One region of the Exiguobacterium sp. AB2 genome, then DNA from elsewhere that is predicted to be linked to it. Evidence: riboswitches for the same ligand, from Rfam matches in the RefSeq annotation. Region 1 holds a riboswitch; each other region holds the start of a gene.

Region 1 (5,976 bases):
CGTGCCGTGGGAGATGGAAGAGATGTTGATGACCGGAACAAAGGAGCAGTTGGCGCGCGTGACCGAGGCGTTCTTGCCGATGAAAAAGATCGATGTGGCGACGCTCCGGAAAGTCTACTAAAAACAAGCCGTCCCGATTAGTCCGGGGCGGCTTGTTTGTCGGTTTGTGTAAGGGCGGATAAGGCGTCTTTTTCGACGATGATGTCGGAAAGGCGTAACTGGTCGGCCGCTTCGTCAATATACGGCGCGCAGGCGTCGAACGGGAGCGGGTCTCCTGAATCGATTGCATAACACGTGCCGGCCCCGAACGGCTTCGTCAAATCCGGGTCGAAGTAGACATCGTCGTAACGGAACGAGCCGTTTCGGAACACGGTCAAGTTGGGCTCGTCATCGAGAAGCGAACTTCCGAGCATATAGCCGGGCGTCATCCCGAGCAACTCGAGGATGGTCGGGGCGAAGTCGAGTTGACCGCCGCTCGCTTGCATCACCTCGCCATGCGCGAGCCCGGCTGGTTTGATATAGAGCGGTACTGCCCGGTCGAGCGTAAAGACCTCGGTGACGGATATGGCCCCTTCTTTCTCGGCCATCTCGTCGCCGGGGGCGGTCAACCCGTTGTCGTGGTCGCCGTAAAACACAACGAGCGTGTCCTCCCACATGCCGTTCGCCTTCAACGCGTCGACCATCGACCCGACGGCCGTATCGACATAGTGGACGGTGTGATAATAGTTTTGGAGGAGCGGGTCGTCATAGCCGGACAAGTCGAGCCGTTTCTCGCGGTCCGGGATGTCATACGGCGTATGGCTCGTCAAGGCGACGACGAACGAATAGAATGGCTGCTCGAGCGTCTCCATGAAACGGACGGACTCGGTCAAGAAGTCTTGGTCGTTGAGCGCCATGCCGATCACTTCACCGTCTGGGTAATCCTCTGCGGAGAAGAAGTGATTGAAACCGATGTTGTCGTAAAAGTTGTCCCGATTCCAGAACGTCTTATCAAACGCATGCATCGCCGCCGTGTCGTAACCGGCCGCTTTCAATCGTTTAGGCAAGGCGTCGAACGTGTGGTCGGCGTACTGGGTGTAGACAGATCCCGACTTGACCGGGTAGAGCGACGTGTTGACGGTGAACTCCGCATCCGATGTCCGGCCCTCATGTGTCTGCTGATAGACGTTCGGGAAATAAAGCATCTCGTCGCGGAGCGCGTTCAAACTCGGTGTCACGTCTTGACCGTTGATGACTTGGCCAATCACGGACGCCTGAAACGACTCGAGTTGGACGACGATGACGTTCGTATCGGACGAGGCGCTCACGGTCGCGGGAGACAAGGCGGCGACGTTGGATTGGTCGACGTCAGTCAACGACTTCCCGAGTCCGGCTCCGTCACGGATGCCACGCGCCGCGTCTAAGCCGTGATAACCCCAAAATCCGTATTTATAGTACTCACGCATGTTCGAGATGGTCGTCCGGTCGTCCGGTGGATAATTGACGTAAAGTGGGACGCTATACAGCACGACTCCGGCCAAAAAGCCGATCCCGGCCATCCGCAGCCCTCTCGTCTCACGAATCGGGTGACGCTTTTGATACATCACGAGTGCCCCGAAAACGAGTAAGTCGGCGAAAATGAGGAAATCGGTCGCCTGAATCAACGTCAAGAACCCACCGCCGACGTCACCCATCTGGCCGGCATCTGACAAGAGCGCGACCGACAAGACGTTTCCGAAATAGCGGTAATACCAAGCGTCCGAGATGAGCAGGGTGCTATGTAAAAATAGCGAGGCAAGGAGGATCCATCTGCGAACGTTCGGTCGAACGAGTAACGCCCAGCTCGTCATCATGAGAATCAGACCGACGTTAACGAGAAAGAAGTGAAATGTGAATGCACTCGTCGTCAGCGCGCTAAATAAATAAAGCTTCAGGAGCGAGAGAAGCAAGTAGGTCCAATAATCGAGATATTTCATAAAGCGCCTCCAAAAACCAAGTTGGTTAAGTGTTCCTGTTTTCAAGTGGGCAAAAACATCGAGGTGTACAAAAAAAGCGAGGCGGAAAGCCTCACTTGATTAAAAACGTGTCCCGAAGTTCAATGATGGTGCCTTCCGGAGCTTTTAATTTACTTAGATAGCCGTCGACGACGAAATAGATGTTGCCGCCCTGTTTCGGTAAGAACGGCACCCCGAGCGCTTCGAGCCGTCTCACTTCTGCTTCGAGGTCGTCTACGTACAAAGCAAAATGGACGGGACCGGCCACATGTTTCGAATAAGCGGTTAACGTCTCGTCTTGCTTTGCCGTCTGGAGTTCGATATAAAAATCGCCGAGCTTGAACCAGCTGTTAAACGCCCGTGTGTGAAAGTCAGACGATTCCTGAACGAGTTCGAAGCCGAGCGCTTCGTAAAATTGTTTCGACGCTTCATAGTCGGGCGTTTGGATACAGAGATGGTGAATTTGTTTCATCGTATCCCTCCTTTCTTTTAGTTTAGCGAATCGCTATAGATAACGGAACTTTTCTTGGGTAAGGGGCGTATAGGACACGGGGAGGTGAAAGGATGGATACCGATGTGTTGACGATTCAACCGATTGATGACACGAACCGGGAAGCCGTCATCGGCTTAACGGTTGCTACGGACCAGTCTCGCTTCATCGAAACGAATGCGGAATCACTCCGCGAGATGGAAGTCGACGTCAAATACGCCTGGACGTGCTACGCGCTTTGCCTTGACGAACGACCAGTCGGCTTCATCATGATTGGCGCGGAGAATAACATCGATCGCTACGTTTGGCTTGACCGTTTTATGATAGACGCGCGTGAACAGGGAAAGGGGCTCGGAGCTCGCTTTCTACAGTTGGCGCTCATCTTCATTCAAGACCGATTCGACGTGGATGACATCGTCCTCAGTTTACACGCGGCAAATGAACCGGCGAAGCGGTTTTATCAGCGAGGTGGATTCGTCGATAGCGGCCGCATCGACGAATGGAACGGAGAAGCGATTTGGGTGTATCACGTCAAACAGGGACAACCGTTATGAGGCGGTCGTCCCTGTTTTCGTTGTGGTCGCTTTAACCGAATTCCCGGCCATGAAAAAACAAAGGATGGCGATGAAGCCAAAGAGCGGAATGAACCCATTTTGCGTCAACAGATCCATGACGGTCGGTTCCTCTGGCCAGACGCCTGTCGCGACCAAGGCGTGCCAACGCGTATACGCTGCGATGCGCTCCAATGTAAATAAAAGGGCGGTGATCACAAGAGCGGTCGCTCCAATCATCGCGAATTGTAATCGAGTCAAGGTAGTTACTCCTTCTAAACGAGATAACCTTATTTTACCATTTGTTCGGATAAAAGGCAGAGGCCAAATGACTCAATTATTGTTTGAGAGCAGGACGCAATTGCTTAACGCGAGCGAGCACAATCCAGCCGAGTAAGGCGCCGGTCACACTCGAAGCGAGAAAGGCCGGGAAAAAGAAGAACGCGCCGAACTCAGACCCCATCAAGATTTTCGCGTAAGGCACGGCGATGAGTGAGGCGATGACCCCTGTGCCGATCACTTCACCGATTGCGGCGAAGGCGACGCGGTTCGTCTTCATATAGAAGATTCCGGCGAGAAGTGCACCAATCATGCCGCCAGGAAACGCGAGTAGGGAGCCGGTACCGGTCATGACCCGTACGAGTCCGGTCACAAAGGCGACGAGGACGGCACCGAGCGGGCCGACGGTAACAGCCGCGATGACGTTCACCATATGTTGGATCGGGAAAGCCCGGGCGACTCCGGTCGGAATCGAGATGAACAGTGAGCCGATAATCGCGATGGCGACGAGCATGGCCATCCAAGTGAGTTGTTGAATACGCATAAATGAGTCTCCTTTCAAAATGAAAACGCCACTTCTCCAAAAGGAAAAGTGGCGTGGAACAGACGAATCCCATGCCACTTCCCTACGCTGGTATGAGCCAGATCAGGTTCAAAGGGTCCGGCGTTTGCCGTCTCAGCCCGAAGGCTCCCCTAGTGGTCGTTTATTCGTTTAAGTATAACATAGTGTCATCATAAGCGTTCGATGATTCATTCGTTCTTCTCGAGCAGATGTTTGTAATCCGTTTCGTTCCAGAACAGTGGCGCGATGGACTCGGGCCCTTTAAAGATTTCTCCGTCTCGGTCGTAGACGATGGCATACCCGCTCTCGACCTCAAATACAATCAAATCCGCGGTCACTTCGGTCACGCCGTCCCCGGCGATGATGACATCCTCAAGCGGCTCGCGGGCGATTGATACGCCCCATTCGTCGAGCTCGACGATGAGCGCGGACGTATAGGCGTGACGATCGTAAATCGATTGAAACGCATCTTGCGTCAACGTGACGTCTTCCGGTGGGGCGCTCGTCCCATATTTCCGTTTCTCGATTTCCTCGACGAACTGTAAGAACGACGTTTCTTGCCAAAAGAGCGGCGCATTCGCTTCCGTCCCGTTCGCAATCCACCCGTCCTCGTCTTCATACACCGTGGCGTACGTTCCATCGTCGAGTTGGAACGGATAGACGTCTGCATAAGTGTGGTGGATGCCGTTACCAGTAATGACGACCCGTTCGAACGTCTCACGATATGGCGTGAGTCCGTTCGCCTCGAGGGTTTCAAGTAATTTTTCGGCGACTTCGTGTTGGTCGAAGACGTCCTTGAAGTCCTCCCGTGTCCATTCGCTCATGATTTCTGGCCCAGGTTCGTTCGAATCCGCTGGAATGACCGGCTTTTCGATTGGATCGGTACAGCCTGCGAGTAACAGTAGGCCCAACCCGAATATAAATAAACGTGTCATGCTGCTCACCCTTTAACCATACAAATTTTACCTATTATGAAGAAGCGTAGCATGGATGGAAACGGATGAGAACCTATACACGTTTTCGTTGGGGGTGTAGTAAGGCGTGAGGCGGTCAGGTTCACTGAACAGAATCTGTACGACTGAACAGGGAACTGTCGGATTTTGGCGAACTGTTAAAGCAAACGAGCGATGAAGGAGCGAGTATGATGCCAAAACGAAAATTTGCCAACCGACGTGACTGGGAACGGATTCTTGAACACCGCTATGCCCAGATGGACGTCCATGACGAGCATTTCTCAGGGACGGTCGCCCTATTTCAAATCGATGCAGTCCGGGCCCCACAGTATAAACAACATAACGGAGAGGAATTCATCGTGGCCGATGCGGGTTATGCATGGCTTCAATATTTCCCGGACAACGAACCGTTCGGGGTGACGGTCATGTTTGATGACGCAGGCCATATCGTGCAATGGTACATTGATATCGTCCAAGCGATTGGCTATGAGGACGGAATTCCCTATATGGACGACTTGTTGCTCGACATTTTAGTCTTCCCGAACGGGGACATCGTCCGAAAAGACGAAGATGAATTCGAGGAGGCGAGGTTGACGGGCGAATTGACACCGGAACTCGTCGTCAGCGGCTGGCGTGATTTCGAACAGACGCTCGACCGCATCGAACGCCGCGACTTCGTCTACTTTGACCTTGCACAAGGGCATTACGAGACGTTAAAGCAAATGCTTTGAACACGCGGCTTCCTTTGATACAGTGAAAGAAAACTGTAGGGGGATCAACTATGAGACAGATTGACATCGATACGTGGCCACGAAAGAAGCACTACGAGTTTTTCAAGGCGTTCGCCGCCCCGCACTTTAACGTGACGGCAACGCTCGACGTCACAACATTACATACGCATGCGAAGACGACCGGACAATCGTTTTTCAAGCTGTTTTTGTACGGTGTGGTCAAGACGGCGAACGCGATTCCGGAGTTCCGATACCGCATGCGCGGAGAGACCGTCGTCGAGCATAACGTCGTCCATCCGTCATTCACCGTCATGATGGACGAGGATGTGTTCAACTTTTGTACCGTCTCGTTTAAAGAGTCATTCCCAGCGTTTATGGAGACCGTTGCGACGCGAATGGAAGAGGCGAAGCAAAACGTCTACGTCGGAGACGAAGAG
Region 2 (5,976 bases), on a different contig from region 1:
GTGTAAACGTACAAAAAGTTCGTATTCTCGTTGACGGTAAACCGAAACGCGTTTGGGTTTCAGCTCGCGCTCTTAAATCAGGTCTCGTTGAACGCGTATAATCTTATACACGAACGAAACAAATCCCAGCGGCATGCGCCGATGGGATTTTTTTTGTGCTTATTTTTTGACGTACAAGACGAGGACCATACCGTCATGTACGACGAGTTCTGCCGTTTTTGCGTCCCACTCGTTTGAAATCGTCAACGCCTCGTGGCTGACGACGTCGTGACGGTCGAGCGGGTATTTGACGCCACGGATCGTGACGTTCGCCCGCTTCCATGGAATGAGCGACAAATAATGGTCGTCACGCCGCGCAAGCGCGTGTCGGCCCTCCCGTGCGAGAGAGACGATTTGGCCGTCGGCATAAAGACACATCTCCGGGTAAGCCTCGAGCAACCCGATGTTCCCGAGCGTCATGTCGAGCCTGCCTCCGAGCGCCCCGTAGACGAGCATCTCGTCAGCCCCATGCCCGCGTGCCGCCTCGAGGGCGATCTCGAGGTCGGTCACGTCTTTTTCAGACGGATAGCGTAACGCCTCATCCGGTACGACTCCCGTGAACGAATCGAAGTCGCCGACGACGAGGTTCGGTTCAATCCCTTGGGCGAGGAGCGTCGCGTAACCCCCGTCGACGGCGATGACGTAATCGACGTCGTCGGGAAGAGACGGAACGGGTGACGGACTAGCCGCCACAATCAAGACACGCATTAGCGGACGTCCCGCGTGGCGAGCGTCGCGAAGCGCGGCGCCGTCGTGAACAAGAGCACGAGCACAATCGTCGCAATCAAGAAGGACGGGAGCATATACGTCATGTTATAGCCGAGCGAATAGGCGACGACCGGCCCTTCCGCATATTGGGCGAAGAAGACGATTCCCGACAGGACGTGCGCGGCGTAACGGAGGAGCGAACCGAGGAGCGCCCCGAGCACCAAATAGAGGACGAGCGTCTTTTTCGAACCGTCTTTGGCGGCCCGTTTCACTTGTCCGGCGAAGACGCCCGCCATCCCGACGAGGCCATACGCGAACGTGTAGTCGACTAAAAATTGGACCGGCGTGAAGATGTAGGCGCCGAACAGCAGTTGGAGCGTCCCGACGAGCGCGCCGGTCGCGAGACCGCCTTTTAATCCATGGCGATACGCCATCACGAAAATCGGCAACATGACGAGTGTGATCGACCCACCTTGCGGCATCCGATACGGCATGAGCAAATCAAAGATCAAGGCGAGCGCCGAGAAGAGTGAAATCTCAATCAGCGCCTGTAGTGTTAATTTTTGTTTCATTTTCCATTTCCCCCTTTATCGTAAAGAACGACAAAAAGCAGCATGACGTAAACGCCATGCTGCTTGGATTCGCAACGTGCATTTTCGCCACATCCCTACGTCCGTGTGAACGGAACAGGTTCAAAGGGTTAGCGCATGCCTCTCAGCCACAGATGTGACACCCCTTGCGACAATATTTGTTGTTCTATCCTCGATTATACACGAGATGCGTTGCGAATGCCATCGATTGCTGCTTTATAGTCCGGTTCGTTGTAAATCGCCGAGCCCGCAACGAGGACGTCGGCCCCTGCGTCGATGCACAGTTTCGCCGTCGTCGCGTTCACGCCGCCATCAATCTCGATTTCAAAGTCGAGCCCACGTGCTTGACGCATCTCGCGGAGCGCCGCGATTTTCGGGACGACCGACTCGATGAACGCCTGCCCCCCAAAGCCCGGGTTCACGGTCATAAGAAGCACCATGTCGACGTCTTGGACGACATGTTCAATCGTACTGATTGGCGTATGCGGGTTCAAGACGACCCCACTTTTCGCCCCGGCCGCCTTGATTTGTTGCAAGACGCGATGTACGTGATTCGTCGCCTCGACGTGGATCGTGACGATGTCCGCTCCGGCCTTGATAAAGTCCTCGACGAACCGTTCCGGCTGATCAATCATCAAGTGGACGTCCAATACCATGTCGGTCTTTTGACGTAAGCTCGAAAGGACAGGCAAGCCAATCGAGATGTTCGGGACGAACTGTCCGTCCATGACGTCAAAATGGATATAATCGGCCCCGGCCGTCTCGACCGCTTTCACTTCTGCTTCTAGGTTGGCGAAGTCCGCCGCTAAAATCGATGGTGCAATTTTAATCATCAGTTCAGTACCTCCGTTGTCTATCGTTCATCTCTTCCATAAACGTAACATAGTTGTCGTAACGAGTGGAAGCGATTTCGCCCGATTCGACGGCCGCCTTGACGGCACAGCCCGGCTCGTTCACGTGGGCACAGCCCCGGAACTTGCAGTCGTCATGTCGTTCGACGAACTCGGGGAAGCACCAACGCAACTCTTCCGCTTCGAGCTCTTGTGGGAACTCGAGGCTCGAGAAGCCAGGCGTGTCGGCGACGAGACCACCGCCGAGTTGAATCAGCGTGACATGACGCGTCGTATGCTTTCCGCGGCCGAGCGACTTCGAGATTTTCCCGGTCGCAAGCTCAAGTTCAGGCGCGACGGCGTTCAGCAGTGAACTCTTCCCGACACCGGTCTGGCCAGCGAACACGCTCGTCTTCGCCTCGAACAAGTCCCGTATCGCCTCGACCCCAGACCCTCTCTCTGTCGACGTCTCGATGACGTCATAGCCAATCGACCGATAGAGCGAAGCCGCCTGTTCAATCGCTTCCATCTCATCCTCATTCAGCAGGTCCATCTTCGTCAACACGATGATCGGATGAATCTGTTTCGATTCAATCAAGACGAGAAAACGATCGAGCAAGTGATACGAGAAAGCCGGTTCCTTCACCGAGAACAGTAAGAACGCTTGATCGATATTGGCGATCGGTGGTCGGACGAGGTGGTTCGACCGCTCGTCGACGGCTAAAATGTAGCCGGTCCCGTCTTTTTGATCTTGAATCTCAACATCGTCTCCGACGACCGGCGAGATGTTGCGATTACGGAAATTTCCGCGTGCACGACAGCGAATCTCTTGCTTTGTTTCCGTCATGACATCGTAAAAACCGCCTTGTAGGCGAATGATCGTTCCTTTCATCCTGTTTCCTCCTAGAAAAAGAGGTGACGCGCACGCCACCTCTTTGTTATTGTGCATCCTTCGCTTGGGCGTACGTGACCGAGTCGGTCCGAACGACTTCCCCATCGACTTCAATCGTCGCCGTCCCGACTTCGTCAGGCGCGATGACGAGCGTATAGGAGTATGTCGTCGTCTCCGTTATCTTATCACGGAGCACTTCAATCTCGCCACGCGCATCGACCGTCCGAATGACGACCTCGACGGGCTCAGGCGTCTCGCCTTCTGCCGGTGGTTCGATCTCTACGCTCACTTCTCGTTCGATGGACGCATCCGTCGGTTCGACACCGAGCGAGACGATGACCGTCAATTCCGTACCTGGGTCAACGGCCGTGCCTGCTGTCGGCAGCTGGCGGATGATTTGGTTCGAAGGTACGCTCGTCGAATACTCATCACGCTTGACGATTTTCAAGTTGTTTTGTTCGGCGTACGTCGTCGCTTCTTCGAACGTGTAACCGGCCAAGTTGGCAAGTTCGATTTTATTGCTGCCCGTCGACACGACGAGCGTGACCGTCACTTCTGACGGGACGACTTCTTCGCCCGGAGCGAGCGATTGTGAGATGACATCTCCGTTATCGACCGTCTCCGAAGCTTCTTTTTGGATGTCGATATCCGTGAAGTCCAAGTCCTTCAATGTTCGCTCTGCCGCCGACTGGGACAACCCTTCGACGTCCGGCATCCGGACCGTCTCTTTCCCTGCCGAGACGACGAGCGTGACCGTCGTACCGCGTTTTGGCTTCCGTCCGGCCGGTGGATTTTGTGAAATGACGTTACCAGCTTCGATGTTGTCACTGGCCCGTTCCGTCACATCGACGACGAAGCCCGAAGCCTCGAGTTCTGTCGTCGCCTCGTCTTCAGTCATTCCGACGACGTCAGGTACGACGGCCCGTGACATCTCGTCTGCGACGACGTACGCCCCGATTCCACCGCCGATGAGTAACAGCGCGAGCAATAACCAGAGCCACCATTTGCGTTTCTTCGGCTTCTTGGCGTCCGGTTTCGGCTCGACCGGTGCGACCGGTTTCGACGGCTGCTCACTCGGTGGCGTCGTCTCTTCCGCGACGACCGGTGCCATGACGAGCGTCTGGTCGAACGCATCTTGTTCCGCATTCACTCGTTTCGACTCGTTCGCGCGCGCCGGGTCGAGAGAAGTCATGCAGTCTTTCTTGAATGAGGCGACCGACGTGTGTCGTGCGCCTGGCGATTTCGCGAGCGCCTGCATGATACAGTTCTCGAGCGCTTGCGGAATCTTCGGGTTCAAATCCATCGGTCGAATCGGGTCGTCTTGCAGATGCTGAAGTGCGACGGCGACCGGCGTCTCTCCAATGAACGGAACACGTCCGGTCACAAGTTCGTACAACACGGCACCGAGCGAATAAATATCCGATTTCTCGTCGGCGAACTTTCCACGTGCCTGCTCTGGTGAGAAGTAATGGACCGAACCGAGCACGGACATCGTATGCGTGAGCGTCGCGTTCGACATGGCGACGGCGATTCCGAAGTCGGTCACTTTCATGTTGCCGTTTTGGTCGATCATCATGTTTTGTGGTTTGATGTCGCGATGGATGATTCGGTTCGCATGGGCGTGGTCAATTGCATCACAAATCTGTCCCATGATGCGTAACGCCTCTTCGACAGATATGTATTCTTCTTGCAAATATTGTTTCAACGTCATCCCATCGACATGTTCCATGACGATATAATAGATGTCTTGCTCATCCCCGACGTCATAGATGGCGACGATGTTCGGATGGTTGAGGCTAGTTGCCGCGTGGGCTTCTCGTTCGAACCGTCGGATAAACTGTTCGTTATGCGAGAATTCAGATCGTAACACTTTGATGGCGACAGTACGGTTCAAAATCTCATCGTGGGCCCGATAGACATTTGCCATACCCCCGCTGCCGATTTGCTGTTCGATCCGATAACGATCGTTAATTCGTTCTCCGCTTCGCATCGGATTCATCCTCTCTTTCTATCTGTAAATTGGACGATAGCGACGGTAATGTTGTCGCTTCCGCCCAAGCGGTTGGCTTGATTGATCAATTGATCGGCTTTGACGTCAGCAGAAATCGGACGTTCGAGCACGAGCAAAATATCTTCATCCGTCAAGTGATTCGTCAACCCGTCCGTACAGATTAAGATCGTGTCGAATTCAGGTTCGGCAAATACTTGTAAATCAGGTTCGACGTGCTCGTTCGAACCAATCGCGCGCGTGATGATGTTCCGTTTCGGATGGACCCGCATCTCTTCCTCGGTCAGTTCACCGAGCTGTTTCAAGACGTTGACGTAAGAATGGTCTTCGGTCAACTGATGCAGCGCCCCGTCGCGTAACGCGTAGACGCGGCTGTCCCCGACGTGAACGATGACGATCGTCTCATCGTGCCAGCACACCCCGGCAATCGTCGTCCCCATCATGACGAGGTTCGACTGTTTTGAAAAGGCGAGCACTTGTTCATTGGCTAGTTCCACGTTGTCGCGGAACCACTGCTCCATTTCCATCGGCGTGGCCGGAAGCGTCGGGAAAGCGCGTCGGAACTGTTCGATGACGAGTTCACTCGCGACTTCCCCGGCTTCATGCCCGCCCATCCCGTCGGCAACGAGGGCGATTCCGGCGTGCTCGTCCCCTAAAATCAGAACGGCATCCTCGTTTTGCGTCCTCACTTGCCCACGGTCGGTTCGATAGGCTAATTCCATCTTTCCCATTACCTCGTTTCTTGTTCGCGCTCCTTCGCTCGAAGCTGCCCACAAGCGGCATCGATATCCGAACCTTGTTCGCGACGAATCGTCACGTTCACTTTTCGATCTTTGAGCACTTTTTCAAAGGCAAAAATTTGTTTACGCGGTGTGCGGACGTAGTCACGCTCGAGTACGTGGTTGACCG
Region 3 (5,976 bases), on a different contig from region 1:
ATCGCCTACGCGTTCGAACGTCATGTCACGCGGCCGCTCCCGCCGTTGTAAGAACGTTGCACCCGTCGACGCGGTCCGCTACAATGGGAATTATGCGGATTGAAGAAAGGACAGATTGCAATGAAACCATCTATATACGGGCTGACGTTTGATCAGCTTACGGACGTCTGTGTCGATTTTGGATACAGCGCCTATCACGCGAGACAGATTTGGGACTCGCTCTACATCGACCGGGTCAAGTCGATGGATGCCATCAACGTGCGAGATGAAGTGAAAACAGCGCTCGCGGAGCGTTACGTCATCTCGACACAAGAGTTGTTCGTCAAACAAGAGGCGGGCGACGGGACGGTCAAATTCTTACTTAAACTCCACGACGGCCACTATATCGAGACGGTGCTCATGCGTCACAAATATGGTCGTTCGGTCTGTGTCACGACACAAGTCGGGTGCAATATCGGGTGCAGCTTCTGTGCGAGCGGTCTGTTGAAGAAGACACGCGATTTGACGGCAGGCGAAGTCGTCGAGCAGATCATGACCGTGCAACATTACTTGGACGAAGTCGGGGAAGGTGCCCGCGTCAGTCATATCGTCGTCATGGGAATCGGGGAGCCGTTCGACAACTTCGATCACTTAGTCGATTTCCTTCGTGTCGTCAAAGACGAGCGCGGTCTCGCCATCGCGCCGCGGAAAATCAACGTCTCGACGAGTGGGCTCGCCGATAAGATTTACAAGTTCGCCGACCTCGATTTGCGCATCAACTTGGCGCTGTCGCTCCACGCGCCGAACGACGCGCTCCGGACACAGATCATGAAGATCAACCGGGCGTTCCCGCTCGACAAGCTCATGCCGGCCATCCGTTATTACGTCGAGAAGACGAACAAGCGAATCACGTTCGAGTACATTCTTCTCTCGAAAGTGAACGACTTGCCGGAACATGCCGAAGAGCTCGCTGACTTGATCGCGGACATCAATGACAAGTCGTACGTCAACTTGATTCCATACAATCCGGTCAACGAGCATATCCAATATGAGCGCAGTACGTCGGAGGACATCATGGCGTTTTACGACATTTTGAAGAAACGTGGCGTCAACACGGGTGTCCGTCTCGAACACGGGACCGACATCGATGCGGCCTGCGGACAGCTCCGCAGTAAACATATGAACGTGGAAGGTGCCAAATAAGTCGATTCTCCCGCTAACCTCAGCGGGAGTTTTTTTGTTGACGTCCGGACGCAGGACAGGATAAACAATTTTCAGAAATAGGACTAGAGACGTCCGGTCTAGGGAATAGTCTTTTGACATCACAGGAGAGAGTGGAGGCTATTTAATGGAAAACGTGAACGCGACATGTTGGATTCGAGTCAGAAATACGCTTGGGGAAGGGCCGTGTTGGGACGCTGAGTTGAAGCGATTCTACTGGGTCGACATCGAAGGGCACACGCTCTGGTGGTACGATGAGAAAGAAGATGAGCTCTCTTCAGCCGATATGGGCCAACAGATCGGCTTCGCCGTTCCGAAAGTGACGGACGGTGTCATCGTCGGATTGAAGGACGGTATCTATGAATGGGACGAGTCCTCAAAACAACTCGACAAGCTCGTCGAACTCGATGATGCGGACGGCGTGCTTCGATTCAACGACGGCAAGGCCGACCCGTACGGACGAATCTTTGCGGGAACGCTCCATTTGGAAGACGAGGAGAATGAGGCCACACTCTATCGGTTGGACCGCGACGGCACGACCGAAGAGATGCTCACAGGTCTGACCTTATCAAATGGTCTGACGTGGTCACCGGACCACAAATGGTTTTATCATATCGACACGCCGACCGAGACGGTTCGACGTTATCCGTACGACTTGTCGTCCGGTACGTTTGGGGAAGGGGAGGTCGTCGTCGAATTTAAGGATGAGGACGGCTTCCCTGACGGCATGACCTCGGACGAAGAGGGTCATTTATGGATCGCCCACTTCGCCGGCGGTCGCGTCTCGCGCTGGAACCCCGAGACGGGCGAGAAAGTGCTCGAAGTCATGGTGCCGGCGCCGAACGTGACGTCATGCTGTTTCATCGGGGACGACTTGAAGCAACTCGCCATCACGACCGCGCGTGAAGGGATGGATGACGAGGCGCTCGAAACGTATCCGGATGCCGGGTCGGTGTTTAAAATCGATACGGAAGTGAAAGGGATGCCACTTTATCGTTTCGGACGTTAAGGAGGGAGAATCATGGTGAAACGCATGCTCGTTCGCGTAGGAATCGGTCTCGCGCTCGCGGCGGTGGCGCGAGTCGGGGTGAAGAAATACCTCGACGACCGCGAGACGAACGATCATTCTTACCTCGAACCGAAATGGGACGAGACGCCGAGCGTCGACGCGGACAAAGATGAGGATGAGGTCGGCTTGACGCAGCTCGATTCGATCTATCGGGCCGAGTGGCAGGCGAACGCTTATCCACGCTCAGAGGCGGAACGGAAAGCACTCGAAGAATAGCCATGCCTGAAACACGCTCCGTGCGAGCGTGTTTTTTTGTTGACAAGATGGTCAATCCCGTTCATTATCTAAAAAGTAATGATTACTATTTGGGGGCTGTTAATGATGAAACGAATTCCAATCACCGTGTTGTCAGGCTATCTTGGGAGCGGCAAGACGACGTTAATGAACCATATTTTAAACAATCGCACCGGCAAGAAGTATGCCGTCATCGTCAATGATATGAGCGAATTGAATATCGATGAGCGTTTAATCGAACAAAGTGGATTTTCGCGGACCGATGAGAAGCTAGTCGAGCTGTCGAACGGTTGCATCTGTTGCACGCTCCGTGAAGACCTCCTCGAGGCGGTCCAAGAACTCACGAACGACCGTGAACTTGACGGGATCATCATCGAGTCGTCCGGAATCTCGGAACCGATTCCCGTGGCCCAGACGTTCACGTATGCCGATGACGCGCTCGGCATCGACTTGACGAGCCGTGTCTATATCGATGCGATGGTGACGGTCGTCGATGCTTACCGTTTCTTGAAAGATTTCAATTCCGGTGAGTCGCTCCATGAGCGGAAACAAGCAATCGATGAGACGGATGTCCGTGAAGTCGTCGACCTGCTCGTCGACCAGGTCGAGTTCGCCGACATCATCGTCCTGAACAAAGCCGACCGGGTGTCGGAGGCCGAACTGAACGAGATGGCCGGTCTGCTGAAGACGCTCAACCCGTCTGCAAAACTATTGACCTCGGTCCATTCGAACGTCGACTTGACCGAACTGCTCGACGTCAACCTGTTCGATTTCGAGCAGGCGATGCATTCGGCCGGCTGGATCCAAGAGCTTGAGTCGGAAGAACATACGCCGGAGACCGAAGAGTACGGCATCAGCTCGTTCGTCTATCGTCGCCGTCGTCCGTTCCACCCAGCGCGACTTCATGCGTGGATTGAGCAGTTCCCTGAGGAAATCGTTCGGGCAAAAGGATTTTTATGGATTGCTTCGCGTAACGACCTCGCCTGCTTGTTCTCGCAGGCCGGATACGCCTCGACGCTCGAGCACGCCGGGCGGTGGCTCGCGACGCTTCCGGAAGAGGAGCGCCGGCTTATGTTCGCGGCAGAACCGGAGCTCGCTGAAGACTATATCGAGCCTTACGGCGACCGCCAAACCGAGCTCGTTTTAATTGGACAGCGAATGGACCGTGCGCGTGTCGAATCGATGCTTGATACTTGCCTGTTGACTGACGAAGAGATGGCGCTCGACTGGGCGACGCTCCAAGACACGCTTCCAGGGAATGGCGTTGTCACTTTCTCATAAACCGTTTACAAATCGAAATTGGTCGTCTATACTGTTCCTTGCATGAACAAACCGCATACATTGGACTACACTAGGGGTGCTTCGGCTGAGATGTGAGCATGGCCCCGATCCCTTATGACTCGATCCGGGTAATACCGGCGTGAGGAAGTGTGGCACTTTTTCTGATGGACTTTAATTGGACGAGTGGCCGCATTCTCATGGATGCGGCTTTTTTCGTGCATACAGATAAAGGGGGAACAGAACATGAACAACCAATGTGGAACGAGCCCGATTGTCGGGTTCCGCTTTACACTCAGCCCGATGACGTCCGATTTCGTGAGCGTCATCAAAGACGCACTGAAGGAGACGGACTTACAGAACGTCTGGCGCCATACCGATGACGTCTCGACGGTCATCCGGGGACGGAGTGAGCACGTATTCGATGTGGCCAAGGCCGTCTTATCTCATGCGACGAAGTCGGGGGTGCACGTCTCGATGAGCGGGACGTTCTCGGTCGGCTGCCCTGGCGACACGACGGGGGACAACTTGCTCGACGTGACGAACGAGCCGGCGAACGGTTCGGTCGAAAACCAATACGTCTCATCCCAGTTCGCACTCTATCCGCTCGGGGACGCGGAGTATATGGACATCATCTATGAAGAGATCGACTTCGCGAAAGCGCGCGGTGTGTTCAATGACTCGATGCATTACGCCTCCGGCATCCATGGCGACATCGAGCCGGTATTCTCGTTTTACGAGGCGACGTTCGACCGGGTGCGTGCGAAGACGAGCCACGTCGTCATGACGGTGACGTTCAGTGTGAACAGTCCGTCACATGAGGGACAAAACAATGCTTAAGTCGTGGAAATTAAAGGAGATCGTCTTGTTGTCGATATTATCGGTCGTCTTCGCCGTCGTCTATTTGGCGTTCGTCCACGTCGGAAATTTATGGGCTGGGCTGATTGGGCCGATCGCCTACGAGTGGATTTTCGGGATTTGGTTTATCGTCTCGATTATCGCCGCCTATATCATCCGTAAGCCCGGTGCCGCCTTTTTGTCGGAAGTGCTCGCGGCGACGATTGAGATGATGATTGGGAACGCAATCGGGCCACGCATCATTCTCGTCGGGATCATTCAAGGACTCGGGGCCGAGGCGGCGTTCGCCGTCACCGGGTATAAACGATATGACCTGTGGGTGCTCATGCTCGCTGGCTTCGGTGCTGCCGTGACGAGTTTCGCCTATACATACGTCATGGGCGGCCTCGCGGCACTCAGCCCGACGTACGTGGCGACGATGTTCGCCCTGCGCGCCACGAGCGGGATGCTCATCGCAGGGCTCGGTGGAAAGATTTTGAGCGACTTGTTGCTCAGGACGGGTGCGCTCGAAGGCTACGCGCTCGCACGTCAAGGACGCGCCCATGGTTGAGGCGGAGCAGTTGACGTTTCGTTATCCCGGCAAGTCGACCGACGTATTGGCAGACGTCACGCTCACGCTCCGGGATGGGCGGACACTCATCAGCGGGTCGAGTGGGTCGGGGAAATCGACACTGTTCGCCATGATGAACCGGCTCTATCCGGACAACTGTGACGGCATCGTGACCGGAAGGCTCGACTTGTTCGACCGGCCGTATGACACGTACGCGGCCGGCGAGGTGAATCGTCGGGTCGGCACCGTGTTCCAAGACCCCGACAGTCAGTTCGTCATGCAGACGGTCGAGGAAGAGCTGATCTTTACGCTCGAAAACTTTCACGTCCCCCGCGAGGAGATGATGGGGCGCGTCGAGATGATGTTACGGACGTTGCGGCTCGACGATTATCGACATCGCTACATCCATGACTTGTCTGGTGGCGAGAAGCAGCAAATCGCCGTCGCCTGTGCACTGATTGGCCGTCCGGAATGGCTCCTCCTTGATGAACCGCTCGCCCATCTCGACCCGGAGACCGCGGCTCGGTTCGTCCGTTGGCTCGACGGCGTCGCCCGTAGCGTCAACGTCGTCGTCATCGAACATCGCCCGTACGTGTGGGGCGATTTCTTCGACCGGCAAGTCGAACTTATGGAGGGGCGAATCGTCTACGATGGACCGTTCGAGATGCGCCCCGACTATACGTTCGCACCGATTACGAGCGAAAAAGGGGAACACAATTTATTTCACATACCGAATTTAAAACGAAAAGAATTCGAACTCGCAGCGAGTGACTTGACCGTCGCCGAG
Region 4 (5,976 bases), on a different contig from region 1:
ACCGGAACAAGTCGGGACGGTGACGCCCTCGCCATATACGATTCTCATCTTCACGGGAGAACGGACGACACGTTGGCCGCTCATCGAGATGAAACAATTTGTAAAGCAAGGCGGCAACCTCATCTTTGGCAACCGGTTTAAAGATGCTGCCTTCAATGAGCTGACAGGGATTGAAGAGATTGGGGAGTTTGTGCCGGACGTGTACGGCTTGAATTTCGAGGAAGTGATTTTCCCAGGCTACGTCGACTTGAATCCACCGGAAGATCTGTTCGTCCACAGTGTCGTCGATTTTGCCATCGCAGACGACGCAAACGTCTTACTGTCGGCAGAAAGGTTCCCTATCCTTTGGGAATATGCGGTCGGCGATGGGAACGTGCTCTATTGGAACACGACCATCACCAATCAAAAGATGACGCGTGGCCTATTCGTCCAAACGCTCGGCACGTTGCCACCGGCGTTCGTCTCCGCACAGGCCGCCATCAAGCTCATGTATATCGATGACTTTCCGGCCCCGATCATGAGCGGGAAAATGAAAGACGTCTCGACGACGCCGCTCGACAAATCGGTCAAAGACTTCTTTGCTGAAGATTGGTGGGAAGACATGCTCCGAATGGGCGAAGAAGACGACTTGATTTACACCGGTGCGATGATTGGCACGTACGAGGAAGAAATGGAACTCGTCGATGAAGAGTTGATTAGGCGAGGCGAATTCCCGATGCTGTTTTTCGGTCGTAAGTTATTGGCAAGCGGTGGAGAAATCGGTTTACATGGCTATAACCATCAATCGCTTGTCACGGCTGATGAGCCGATTGACCCGACGTACGGCTATATCCCGTGGAAAGATAAAGACGAGATGAAGCGGTCGCTTCTTCAAGCCGAGTCCGTGTTCGCGAACTATTTCCCGGCTGAGACGCTCAAATCGTACGTCCCACCGTCGAACGCCTTGAATCGGACCGGCGTCGATGCGATCGCTGAAGCGTTACCTGAACTGCGCACAATCGCGTCGCTTTATACCGGGGAACCAGAGAACGGGGATTTCGTGCAAGAGTTCGAGTTCGATGAGACACACCCTCACGTCTACCACTTTCCACGTGTATCGAGCGATTACGGGGAAGAGCGCGGTTCGATTTTCCAGATGGTCGACGCGATTGCCAATTTTGGCGTCTTCTCGCACTTCATTCACCCGGATGACGTTATCGACCCCGACCGGGCACTTGGACGTGATTGGGACACGATGTTCGCCAGTCTGAAAAAAATCAATGACGACGTGAATACAAACTATCCGCACCTGCAGTCGTATACCCAGCATTACGCGACGGAAAAGCTCATCACCTACCAAGCGGCGGACGTGAATATCTCGTTTGATGACGGGACTGTCTACTTGTCAGGCGAAGGGCTCGTCAATCCGTCGCATTTCACGGTCCGGCTCAAGTCCGGACAATCGCTTGAGACAGGTACGTTCGACTTTGGGACGGTCGAACAAATGGAAGCGGATCGCCCGCTCTACTTGGTCACATTGACGGCGGCGAACGCTCAGATTGCCATCGAAGGAGGCACACCATGAAGATTGGACTCGTGTTAGAAGGGAGTTATCCGTACGTGAGCGGAGGGGTGTCGAGTTGGACCCAGACGCTGATTGAAGAGATGCCGGATGTGGAGTTTCAAATCATCTCCATCCAACCGACCGTGAAGCGTCCCGAGGACATGAAGTATGTGTTGCCGGAAAATGTGTCTGGAATCACGCATCTCTATTTGAACGAGTCCGGTGTGAAGGGGAAAGGACGGATGAAACTCGCACCTGAGGAAGAGCGGAAGCTGTCGGATTGGCTGATGTTGAAGAGCCCGAATCGACAGGCACTCGGGATTATCGGGACGCGAGTCCCCTCGAGTGAGGCGTTTTTCGCCAGTGAGTTTTTCTGGCACAACGTCAAGACTGCCTATTCTGAAGAGATGAACGGTGGATCTTTCATCGACTACTTTTGGATGTGGCAAAGCATGTACATGCCGGTGCTTCGCGTGTTGCATCAGCCGCTTCCTGACGTCGATCTCGTCCATTCCGTGTCGACCGGTTACGCCGGGATGGTCGCCTCCTATATGAAGGAGACACAAGGCATCCCGTTCATATTAACCGAGCATGGCATTTATTCCCGTGAGCGGGAAGAAGAGATTCTTCAGTCCTACTGGATTCCGGCTCCGTACAAGCCGCGCTGGGTCCGTTTCTTCCACCACTTGTCACGCGAGGCTTACAATGCGGCCGATGAGATTATTACGCTGTTTGAACGGAATCGTGAATATCAGGAATGGATTGGGGCACCGAGCGAAAAGACGAAGATTATCGCCAACGGCATCGCCGATCGCCACATCCGTCCGGTCATCGAGCCGGTCGAGCACGACGTGTTTCAAATCGGGGCCATCGTCCGTGTCGTACCGATTAAAGATTTAAAGACGATGATTTATGGGGCGAAGATTTTACAAGAACGGCGCCGCCTCTTTAAACTGACGATCATGGGCCCGCTCGATGAGGACGAAGAATATGCCGAGGAATGTCGGTTGTTGATTGAACAGAGCGGTCTGACGGATTATGTCGAACTTGTCGGGAAAGTGAATGTGCAGGAATGGTTACCGACGTTCGATTTGTTGCTACTGACGAGCATCTCGGAAGGGCAGCCGCTAGCCGTCCTAGAAGGGATGGCTGCCGGTATCCCATGGGTGGCGACAGACGTCGGTGCCTGTTCGGAACTTTTATACGGACGCTCGGACGACCCGTTCGGTCCAGCCGGGTTCATCGTGCCGCCTGTCCACCCGGAAGCACTCGCCGATAAAATCGAGTGGATGATGGATTATCCGCGTGAACGGATGCGCTTCGGCAAGAACGGCCGCGAACGCGTCCGTCAATATTACCGGTTGCAACAGTTCGTCGACCGGTATAAAGCAATCTATGAAGCGAGGAGGGAACAGTATGGCGGGCATCGGGTTTAAGCTACAGAAGTTGTTTCAAGAAGACTACTATTCATCCCGGCTGAAGGCGTACACGTTCTCCGGTCTCGTCACCTCAGGACCTTGGCTCATCGTCATTTTGGTCGTCGGGACGATTCAATGGCTGGCGTTTCAAATGCCGATGCTCTCACTCGAGGAACGGACGCTGTTTATGTTGTCGGTATCTTATGCGTTCATCTTCTCGCAAATCTTGTTCAGTTTCCAACAGCTCGTCGTCACGCGTTACGTCGCCGATTTGTTTTACGAGAAGAAAGCACACGATATTTTTCCCGTCTTTACCGGAATGCTGAAAGTGACGATGCTCGCAGCAATCATCATGTACAGCATCTTTTGGATGATTTCACCGCTCGATTTTTTGTATAAGCTCGTCTTGTTCGTCTTGTTCATGACGATTAACGTCATTTGGGTCATGTTCTTATTTTTGAGCGCTGCCAAGTTTTATCAGGCGATCGCGTACAGCTTTTTACTCGGCGGTTTTATCGCGATTGGCGGCGTGTTCTTGATTAGCCGCATCCTAGTGGACCCGACGAGCTTGGAGCTGCTGCTCGGCTTCACGGTCGGGATGCTCGTCACGCTGTTCGGCTTATTCTTTGCGATGCTACGGACGTTCCCGCTCCGCTATGCGACGAACGAGTTTTCCTATTTCCGCTATTTTGATCTCTACCCCGATTTGTTCGCCATCGGCGTCTTGTACGTTCTTGGCATTTGGGTGACGAACTTCATCATTTGGTTCGGGGAGGGGCGGACCGTCGTCGCGCAATCGTTCGTGTTCAACCCGTACTATGACACGGCCGTATTCTGGTCTTATTTGACGATCGTGCCGACCCAGCTCTTGTTCGTCGTCGCCGTCGAGACACGCTTCTATGAACGGTATCGCACGTTCTACGGCCTCATCAACTACGGGGGCGCTTTGCATCAAATCGATAAAGCGAAACAGACGATGACGACCGTCCTAAAGAACGAATTGATTCGTCTCGGACGAAGCCAAGGCGTCGTCACGTTGTTCGCCATTCTCATGGCGGGTGTGTTCGTCGGCTGGATTGGCGTACCGGAAGAAGTCGGTCAAATCTTTCGGATGACGACGCTCGCCGCTTTCGCGAACGCGATGATTCTCGTCTTGACGTTACTCCTTCTCTATTTTGAGGACCGGCGCGGGGCACTCTTCGTTAACTTGTCGTTTTTCACAGGCAACGCACTCTTCACGCTGGCGCTGTTACCGCTCGGCATCGATTGGTATGGCGTCGGGTTTGCCGTCAGTACGACCATCACGTTCTTTATCGCCGGTTTGCGCTTGATGTATTTCATGGGAAAAGTCGACTATTACGTGTTTGCGTCCTCGAATCGACGCAAGCTCGGAATCGAGCGCTTCTCACAGATGGGAACGGCATTGAATCGTCGCTTCTCGCGTTGAAGGGTTCCTATTTCAGCGAAAGATTGATATGATGTGTCCGAAGACGACCGAATTTCATAATGTTTGCCACTAGGGGAGTCGCATGACGCGGCTGAGATGGAAGAGGTCCAGACCCTTTGAACCTGATCTAGTTCACGCTAGCGGAGGGAAGTGGGCGAAACGACTTTTCTCACGCTGTATGTCCGACGCCGCTTCCGTTATGGGAGGCGGCGTTTTTTCATACAAAAGGAGGAGTTCATCATGACGTTCACCCAACACATCCGACAAGAAGCGGATACTTTGTTCCAAGCGAGTTTTGACCACCCGTTCGTCCGATCACTCGGCGAAGGGACGCTCGACGAGGCGAAGTTTCGCCACTATGTTCTGCAAGACTCATACTATCTGAACCAATTTTCGAAAGTGCAGGCGAGAGGGGCAATCGTGGCGCAAGATATGGAACTGTCGAGCCGTTTTTTGACACACGCGCTCCACACGATCGAGGCGGAACACGCGTTACATCGTGAGTTCTTCACGATGCTTGATGTGACCGAGGAAGAGCGACGTACGTTCGAGCCGGCGCCGACCGCATATGCGTACGCGATGCACATGCAACAAGCCGGACCGACGCTCGGGGACGTACTCGCAGCGATTTTACCGTGCTACTGGGTGTACTACGAGATTGGCGAACGATTGAAAGATGCAAAGCCGGAGCATCCGATCTATACGGCTTGGATTGCGACGTATGGGTCGGAATGGTTCCGCGAACTCGTCGAAGAACAGATTGAACGGCTCGACCTGTTGGCCGAGCAAGCGACAGAAGCCGAACGCAAACGTTACCGTCAGTTGTTCTTGAAGAGCTGTTATTACGAAGTGGCGTTTTGGCAGATGGCCTGGACGCTCGAGACGTGGGACGTACCGGTGGAGGTGAGCCGATGAAACGCGATTTGTGGGATAAAGTACGGGCCGAGCGGCCGCTCATCCATAACGTTACGAACATCGTCGTCGCCAACTTCTCGGCGAACGGATTGCTCGCGATCGGTGCGTCACCGGTCATGGCGTCCGCTGTCGAGGAAGTAGCGGAAATGGCGACGGTGAGCGATGCGCTCGTGTTGAATATCGGCACGCTCGATGCGACGACGGAAAGGACGATGATTCGAGCGGGACAAGCGGCGAACGCTGCAGGACGTCCTATCGTCTTCGATCCGGTCGGTGTCGGTGCGACGGCGTTTCGACGTCAAGTGGCGACTGCAATCCTCGAGCAGGTTCAGGTGACGGTCATCCGGGGGAACGCCGGTGAGATGGCGACATTGATTGACCGGACGGCGCACGCGCGCGGGGTCGACGCGGGAGAAGCGTTGCAAGACGTGACAGACGTCGCGCGCGAGGCGGCCAAACGGTATCGCTGTGTCGTCGCCATGACCGGAGAGACGGACGTCGTCAGTGACGGGGACGTGACGATTGAAATCAAAGGAGGAACCGAAACGATGACGCGGACGACCGGGACCGGCTGTCTGCTCAGCGCGGTCGTCGGCGCCTTTCTTGCGGTCGAGGCTGACGCGATGACCGCGACGTCGACGGCGCTCGCCGGG

What was found. Region 1 has a riboswitch for thiamine pyrophosphate ahead of thiW (energy coupling factor transporter S component ThiW). Riboswitches for the same ligand answer to the same signal wherever they lie in the genome.
Region 2: another riboswitch for thiamine pyrophosphate. It lies ahead of thiT (energy-coupled thiamine transporter ThiT); the one in region 1 lies ahead of thiW (energy coupling factor transporter S component ThiW).
Region 3: another riboswitch for thiamine pyrophosphate. It lies ahead of DI14_RS06035 (YkoF family thiamine/hydroxymethylpyrimidine-binding protein); the one in region 1 lies ahead of thiW (energy coupling factor transporter S component ThiW).
Region 4: another riboswitch for thiamine pyrophosphate. It lies ahead of tenA (thiaminase II); the one in region 1 lies ahead of thiW (energy coupling factor transporter S component ThiW).

What each region holds. Positions count from the first base shown of each region.
Region 1 covers NZ_JNAA01000070.1:6,462-12,437, forward strand. The annotation lists gene DI14_RS09905 (VOC family protein) at 1-121, shown strand, start outside; gene DI14_RS09910 (LTA synthase family protein) at 138-1,955, opposite strand; gene DI14_RS09915 (VOC family protein) at 2,047-2,445, opposite strand; gene DI14_RS09920 (GNAT family N-acetyltransferase) at 2,538-3,017, shown strand; gene DI14_RS09925 (hypothetical protein) at 3,012-3,275, opposite strand; gene thiW (energy coupling factor transporter S component ThiW) at 3,352-3,837, opposite strand; TPP riboswitch at 3,900-3,998, opposite strand; gene DI14_RS09935 (hypothetical protein) at 4,044-4,790, opposite strand; gene DI14_RS09940 (DUF402 domain-containing protein) at 5,000-5,539, shown strand; gene DI14_RS09945 (chloramphenicol acetyltransferase CAT) at 5,590-5,976, shown strand, end outside.
Region 2 covers NZ_JNAA01000102.1:88,287-94,262, forward strand. The annotation lists gene rpmB (50S ribosomal protein L28) at 1-101, shown strand, start outside; gene DI14_RS12305 (thiamine diphosphokinase) at 160-747, opposite strand; gene thiT (energy-coupled thiamine transporter ThiT) at 747-1,319, opposite strand; TPP riboswitch at 1,395-1,494, opposite strand; gene rpe (ribulose-phosphate 3-epimerase) at 1,514-2,170, opposite strand; gene rsgA (ribosome small subunit-dependent GTPase A) at 2,175-3,059, opposite strand; gene pknB (Stk1 family PASTA domain-containing Ser/Thr kinase) at 3,106-5,049, opposite strand; gene DI14_RS12330 (Stp1/IreP family PP2C-type Ser/Thr phosphatase) at 5,055-5,789, opposite strand; gene rlmN (23S rRNA (adenine(2503)-C(2))-methyltransferase RlmN) at 5,798-5,976, opposite strand, start outside.
Region 3 covers NZ_JNAA01000042.1:13,107-19,082, forward strand. The annotation lists gene DI14_RS06010 (amidase family protein) at 1-51, shown strand, start outside; gene rlmN (23S rRNA (adenine(2503)-C(2))-methyltransferase RlmN) at 121-1,182, shown strand; gene DI14_RS06020 (SMP-30/gluconolactonase/LRE family protein) at 1,328-2,209, shown strand; gene DI14_RS06025 (hypothetical protein) at 2,222-2,485, shown strand; gene DI14_RS06030 (GTP-binding protein) at 2,591-3,784, shown strand; TPP riboswitch at 3,847-3,947, shown strand; gene DI14_RS06035 (YkoF family thiamine/hydroxymethylpyrimidine-binding protein) at 4,028-4,621, shown strand; gene DI14_RS06040 (ECF transporter S component) at 4,614-5,189, shown strand; gene DI14_RS06045 (ABC transporter ATP-binding protein) at 5,182-5,976, shown strand, end outside.
Region 4 covers NZ_JNAA01000067.1:61,663-67,638, reverse strand. The annotation lists gene DI14_RS09090 (DUF2194 domain-containing protein) at 1-1,564, shown strand, start outside; gene pelF (GT4 family glycosyltransferase PelF) at 1,561-2,979, shown strand; gene pelG (exopolysaccharide Pel transporter PelG) at 2,960-4,408, shown strand; TPP riboswitch at 4,470-4,574, shown strand; gene tenA (thiaminase II) at 4,649-5,323, shown strand; gene thiM (hydroxyethylthiazole kinase) at 5,320-5,976, shown strand, end outside.